DNA from 2 places in the Paenibacillus sp. 8b26 genome. Region 2 is predicted to be linked to the other one. Evidence: riboswitches for the same ligand, from Rfam matches in the RefSeq annotation. Region 2 holds a riboswitch; the other holds the start of a gene.
What was found. Region 2 has a riboswitch for S-adenosylmethionine ahead of metA (homoserine O-acetyltransferase MetA). Riboswitches for the same ligand answer to the same signal wherever they lie in the genome.
Positions count from the first base shown of each region.

Region 1: it holds a riboswitch for S-adenosylmethionine, as region 2 does, so the genes downstream of both, ACQ4MX_RS20605 (methionine ABC transporter ATP-binding protein) here and metA (homoserine O-acetyltransferase MetA) in region 2, are expected to answer to the same signal.

Region 1 covers NZ_CP192445.1:4,428,910-4,432,332, forward strand. Annotated here, with positions in the region: gene ACQ4MX_RS20595 (UbiD family decarboxylase) at 1-798, shown strand, start outside; gene ACQ4MX_RS20600 (Cthe_2314 family HEPN domain-containing protein) at 852-1,571, shown strand; SAM riboswitch class I at 1,702-1,841, shown strand; gene ACQ4MX_RS20605 (methionine ABC transporter ATP-binding protein) at 1,979-3,001, shown strand; gene ACQ4MX_RS20610 (methionine ABC transporter permease) at 2,998-3,423, shown strand, end outside.
Region 2 covers NZ_CP192445.1:1,409,595-1,413,017, forward strand. Annotated here, with positions in the region: gene ACQ4MX_RS06185 (PLP-dependent transferase) at 1-394, opposite strand, end outside; gene metA (homoserine O-acetyltransferase MetA) at 519-1,436, opposite strand; SAM riboswitch class I at 1,557-1,682, opposite strand; gene corA (magnesium/cobalt transporter CorA) at 2,238-3,173, shown strand; gene ACQ4MX_RS06200 (HRDC domain-containing protein) at 3,259-3,423, opposite strand, start outside.

The DNA of each region.
Region 1 (3,423 bases), 3.0 Mb from region 2:
CTCGGCGAATTTTTACAACGTCTGCTGTCACCTGCCTATCCGCTTGTGATGCCTTCCGTTAAGTCTCTGTGGGCTTACGCAGAAACGGGTGTACATGCATTGGCAGCGGCAGTTGTGCGTGAAAGCTATTCCCGCGAAGCGCTGGTATCAGGCTTTACCATTTTGGGACAGGGCCAATTGTCATTGACCAAATTCCTGATGCTGACGGATCGAGTCATTGATTTATCAGATTTTAACCTGCTGCTGGAAACCATTCTGGAGAGATTTAATCCAGCGACGGATTTATTTATTTTCAATCATACGTCTCACGATACACTTGATTACACGGGCCGCAAGCTGAATCATGGCAGTAAAGCAATTCTGATGGGGATAGGCGAGCCTGTGCGTGAATTGCCTCGTGCTTATGAGGGAGGCGATCTGCCGGGGATTCGAGAAATTGAGCCATATTGCGGAGGATGTCTCGTCGTATCCGGCGCGACCTTTGAGCAGGAGCCTGAGCTGGCAGCGCGGGTGCTGGAGCGTTTGTCTGAGAGTGAGCAGGAATGGCCGCTTGTCTTTATTGTAGATGATGCCGAGGAAGTCGTTCGCTCACAAGCATCATTCCTGTGGACGGTGTTTACGCGGTTTAACCCGGCTACGGATATGTATGCAGACAGCGAGGTCCGTTTGCATCATTTGAACTACAAGCTGCCAATTGTAGTGGATGCACGTATGAAGCCGGGCTACCCGGATGAAGTGCTGCCGCGCGAGGATATTGTTAAGCTTGTAGACCAACGGTGGACGAGTTATTTCGCTTGACGCCCTAGCCAACCCAACAACCGGATTTTACATTCATAAAAGGAGGCGTGAGCATGATACGCAAGCTGCTAGGCGAGCCGCCACGTGTGAACAAGGGCATCCTGCTGGATGCTATGAACAGCATGTCAGACATGCTGAAAGTGCTGAAGCGGCAAATTCAGGCCAGCGGAGATCCGACTCATGATTTTCGCAAGGCGGATATTTTGACACGCGGCCTGATGTCATCTCTGGATGAGCTGGAGCAGAGCCATCATGCTGCCGTCTTTTTCCGCACGAAAGTGAAGGCCGGATATGCCGAGGATATGAGCGTTGATGAAAAATCGGATTACGCGCTGTACGTATTCTTTTATAAGGATGGGTTTGTGAGGGTATTTTCCATTTTGGATAAGCTCGGGAACTGGCTCAATGATTTGTATGATCTGAAAACAGGTCAGTACAAGGCACATTATTCGTATTTTACAGTGCTACGGCAGTTCAGGTATTTGAAGATGCATCCTGAAATGACGGATAGCTTAAATGCTATCAAGGACTCATACACGGACCCGATCAATCGGCTGCGCAAGCGGCGTAACACGGAAATACACTATATGAATACGGAAATGCAGGATGATCTCTGGCAACGGCATCGTGCTTTGTACGGCAAGATACAACTGGAGGATCTGGATCATCACCTGGAGGATTTGAAGCAAGGTCTGGAGATGGTGAACCGTTCCCTGGCGACTGCCTTTTGTTATACGGCGAAACAGTGGGAGAACCGGGAAGCTCATCCATAATTATGTCAGAAAATATCCTTTGACAAAGCTATGTAAACTATCTATACTGAAATCTAGTTTCAGAAAATGCTTGAATTATGATTTTATATATTAAATTTAACGGACAGCTAAAGCTGGAGTTTAACATATTTTCTTATCCAGAGAGGTGGAGGGACTGGCCCGATGAAGCCCGGCAACCCGTTCTTTTCCGGTGTGAAACACCGGAAGGGAACATTATGGTGCTAATTCCTACAAAACCGCTAGACTTATAACGGTTTTGACAGATGAGAAAAGGTTCGCATGGTGGGGCCCTTTTCATTTCTGTGAAGGGGGCTCTTTTTGTATAATTATAGAGAAGGAATTTTATAATTCCTGAGAGATGAACGTCGCTTAAAAGGGTAAGGAAGAGTGAAGGGGGTCGCAGCACGTTGATAGAGCTTAAACAATTAACCAAGCATTATGGCAAAGGCAGCCGACGCGTTAGTGCGCTGACCGGTTTGAATCTTTCCATAGAGCGTGGTGAAATATTTGGAGTCATCGGTCATTCCGGAGCGGGGAAAAGTACGCTGATCCGCTGTATTAATTTATTGGAACGTCCGACCTCGGGCGAGGTATGGGTAGATGGCGTGAATCTCGCCACGGTAAGCCAATCCCAGTTACAGAAACAGCGTCGTAAAATCGGAATGATCTTTCAGCATTTTAATTTGTTATCCTCGGCGACGGTATATGACAATATTGCCTTTCCGTTGCGCTTGGTAAATACGCCGAAGGAGAAGTTGGACCAGAAGGTTCGTGAATTGCTGGAACTGGTCGGTCTGGAAGAACACAGCGCTAAATATCCGTCACAGCTCTCGGGTGGACAAAAGCAGCGGGTAGGTATTGCACGAGCGCTTGCCAGTGATCCTCATGTACTGCTGTGCGACGAGGCAACTTCGGCGCTTGATCCGCAGACGACAGGGTCCATCCTGAAATTGCTTTTAGACATTAACCAGCGCTTTAATTTGACCATCGTGCTGATTACGCATGAAATGCATGTCATTCAAAGCATCTGTGATCGTGTCGGCGTCATTCATCAGGGCGACATCGTGGAGCAAGGTCCGGTGGCAGAAGTATTCCTGAAGCCGCAGCATCAGGTGACCAAGGACTTTATCCAGCGGGAGTCTGAGCATCCCGAGGAGCTGCAAGCAGCGATTGCAGCAGCAGGAGGCGGCGAATCGGCGCATGTTGTACGGATTTCATTTTTGGGCAGCAAGACATACGATGCGATTCTGTCACGAACGGCTCGTAGTACCGGCGTTGATTTTGCGATCTTGCAGGGAACCATCTCCACAATTAAAAACGTACCGTATGGACAGCTTATCGTCCGTTTTGAAGGAAATCAGGAGGATATTGAGCATACGCTGCGGGAAGTGTCCGGTCAGGGGCTTGATGTGGAGGTGATCGGACAATGAGTGAACTTGATTTTTCACAAGTTAGTTGGGAAGAACTGGGTAATTCTACATTAGAGACACTTCAGATGCTCGGTGCATCTGCGTTGTTCACCCTTATTATTGGTCTGCCTCTCGGGATTTTATTGTTTTTGGCAAGCCGCTCTTCATGGAATCTGATGAAGGTGATATACGTTGTACTTTCCTTTATCGTAAACATTTTGCGTTCCGTACCGTTTATTATTTTGATTGTTGCACTGATTCCTTTTACACGGTCGCTGGTGGGGACTTCCACGGGGGTGCTGGGTACGATTCCGCCGCTGGTGATTGGCGCTGCGCCATTCTTTGCCCGTCTCGTGGAGACGTCACTGCGCGAAGTGGACAAGGGTGTCATCGAGGCTGCACAAGCCATGGGCGCCTCTACAGGACAGATTATCCGTCGGGTG
Region 2 (3,423 bases):
TGGCTTCAAGATCATTCGTATCCACATAGCTTGCCGTCACGCCGAATCTGGATAAAATACGTTCCAGCAGACGATACGTGCCTCCATACAGATCCAGCGATACAATCAGATGATCTCCTTGTCCAAACAGGGCAAATACCGTTTGCAGCGCCGCCATACCTGAACTGCATGCAAAGCCTGCATCACCGGATTCCAGTGCAGCGGACGCCTCTTCCAGTACTTTACGTGTCGGATTGATCGTCCGAATGTAATCAAAACCTGTGCTTTGACCCAGACGGGGATGGCGAAACGCCGTAGATTGATAAATCGGAAAATTCACTGCTCCGGTTACCGGTTCTTCGATTGAACCAATCTGTGCTAACCTGCTTTCGATTTTCCACTGTTTCTCACTCATATGAATCCTCCTGTTCACTTCCATAATAGGTGCTGTAACATATGCTGCAAAATTGGATTATCATATCTGTACTGCTGCGCTGCTGCAAGGTGATACTGCGTAGATATAAACGTTAAGCCCCTTTTTAAATCTGGGGCCCGATATCGAAAGGGGTTTCTTGGTATACATAATAGTTGAGCCAATTTGAAAATAATAAATTGGCATGCGCACGCCAGGTTGAGGGCGGTGTACGCTCAGGGTCATTGTTGGGAAAATAATTTTTTGGTACTTCAATATCCATCCCTTTGGCGACATCACGATCATATTCCCATTTCAGAGAAAGTGGATCGTATTCGGAATGCCCAGTCACAAAGATTTGTTTGCCATCCCGCGTAGCTACCAGATACACTCCGGCTTCCTCAGATTGGGATAAAAGCTCCAGTTCGGCAATATGCTCAATATCTTCGCGCCGAACCTCTGTATGCCGGGAATGAGGTGCATAAAACAATTCATCAAAACCGCGTAGTAATTTCACTTTAGGTTTAATAACGCTATGCGGAAAAACGCCAAAGCATTTGTAATCAAGTCCGTATTTGGGAACGCCGAAATGATGAAACAGACCCGCCTGTGAGGCCCAACAGATATGCATGGTCGAAGTTACATTCGTTTTCGTCCATTCAAAAATTTGCCGGATTTCCTCCCAGTAGTTCACATCTTCAAACTCAAGCTGTTCAACGGGGGCTCCCGTAATCACCATGCCGTCAAAACGGCTGTTTCTGATCTCCTCAAACGTTTTATAAAACATGTTCAAATATTCCTGCGATGTATTTTTAGATACATGCGACTTCATGTGTACCAGCGTAACGTCCACTTGAAGCGGGGTATTGCCGACCAGACGCAACAGTTGAGTTTCCGTTGTTTCTTTGGTAGGCATCAAATTCAAAATGGCGATGCGCAACGGACGAATATCCTGATGATAGGCCAGGCTTTCATCCATTACAAAAATATTTTCGCCCTCCAGCACTTCCTTGGCAGGTAGTGTATCCGGAATTTTAATCGGCATATAAACTCACTCCTTGTTCGGTGAAGTTTTTGCGAAAATCGTCATGTTGAGATGCCGGGCATATAATAAAAAGACCTTCCTCGGTTACGAGAAAGGTCATATTTGTATCCATATGCGCCTCTCTCATCTGTCAGGGCATCGCTCTTTGTAAAAAGCGCGCGTCCTGCAAGAATTAGCACCGTGCGATTAAAATCGCCGGTTGCCGGGTATCATCGGGCTAGTCCCTCCACCTGCTCTTGATAAGATTTCGCTATATTCATTTTGGGTTCATAAAAAGTTCTTGTTGTTCACTTTAATGCATCCGCTGGGCTTCGTCAAGATGAGACTTGTAATTTTGTACCCTGCATTCACACTTCGTCTTATATTTCCATATGTTAAATCATACATTACCCTATCGCCGAAGCTCTTGTCATTACTGTTGATTTAGCCCATGATTTTGCGCTTGAAAGGCTGTAGGCCGAGCGTTATACTATACAAGTGCTATAGGCCGAAAATATAAAGCAGTCGTGTAGATTTAGAGTGCTTTCTGCGATACTGTGGCAACCTAAAAAAGAACATTTGTGAGGTGAATCCGGAATGGAAGGCGACCCGAGTCCGAATAGGCGGCGATCCCTGAACAACAGCATAGGAATGACTTCAGCTTGCCGAAAGACGGGACGCCAGGCTCTGCATGCTCCAAAAGCCTCTGGCTTTTGATGGGGATGCCGCTTACCCGATCCGGCTAACTGGCTAACTGAGTCCATTCCTTATGCTTGAGGTACACGTATTTTCCGTTACGACGGAGCATAAGGAGTGACATATATGAAAATCCGTTTGGTAAACAACGGGGTTTTTACCCCTGTCGAAGAAATTGAAATGGCGCTTACTCCGCCAGCAGAAGGTTTTTATTGGATTGATGCCGATGTTGATGATCTGGCAGTGCTCCAGCCTCTATTCTCCATGCATGATCTCGCGGTAGAGGACTGTTTGAGCGAAGAAGAGCAGCGCCCGAAGATTGAAATTTACGAGAGCCATTATTTTATCGTTGTAAACAGCATTCGTTTTGATGATGAAGAAATATTTTTACGTGCTTTGAACATTTTTCTCGGCCGCCATTTCATCATTACGGTGACTAAGCAGAAAATCAATGAGCTACGCACCCTCAAGCCTATGTTGTGGGAGCAGGAGGTCAGCCAGCCTGACCGTTTTATGTATCTGTTGGTCGACTTGATCGTTGACAACTATTTTCTGGTTGGTGACCGGATTGAGGTTCGCATTGAGAAGCTGGAAGAAGACATTCTGATGCATACAAAAAAATCGCATTTGAATGAAATTATCGGCTTACGCAGTGAGATTCTGTGGCTGAAAAAAGTGCTTGGTCCGCAAAAAGAAGTCATCAATACGTTGAACAAACGGGATTTACGGCTGATCGACGATCAATTGCAAAAATATTTTAGCGATATTTATGAAAATGCCGTGAAAATTTCGGAGACTTTCGAAACTTACCGCGATCTAATGGGTAACCTTCGAGAAGCTTATCAATCCAGTATCGCTAACCGTGCGAATGAAATCATGCGCGTGTTTACAGCGATTACAACCGTGTTTATGCCGTTGACGGTGATTACCGGAATTTATGGTATGAACTTTGATAATATGCCTGAGCTTCATACGCGTTATGGTTATTTTGTCGTCATTGGTATTATGGTGGCGCTGGGGGTTAGCATGTTCTGTATTTTCCGCAAGAAGGATTGGGTTTGAAAAGAAAAGGTTGAAGCAGTAGCCGTATCCTCACAGGATATAGCTACTGCTTTTTTTTGTGTGATTATTTTATATTTGCGCGATGTTATCCCGCATGTCGATCTGATGCCACCTGATGGCGAAAACGGATACGAATCAGACGTAGCCGCTCATAAACTTGATCCAGCCCCGTTTCCGCGGCCTGCTCCTCACCATATACCCGCAGCATGACGGGCTTGAGCAGCGTATCCCCCAGTTCTTCATACGCAGA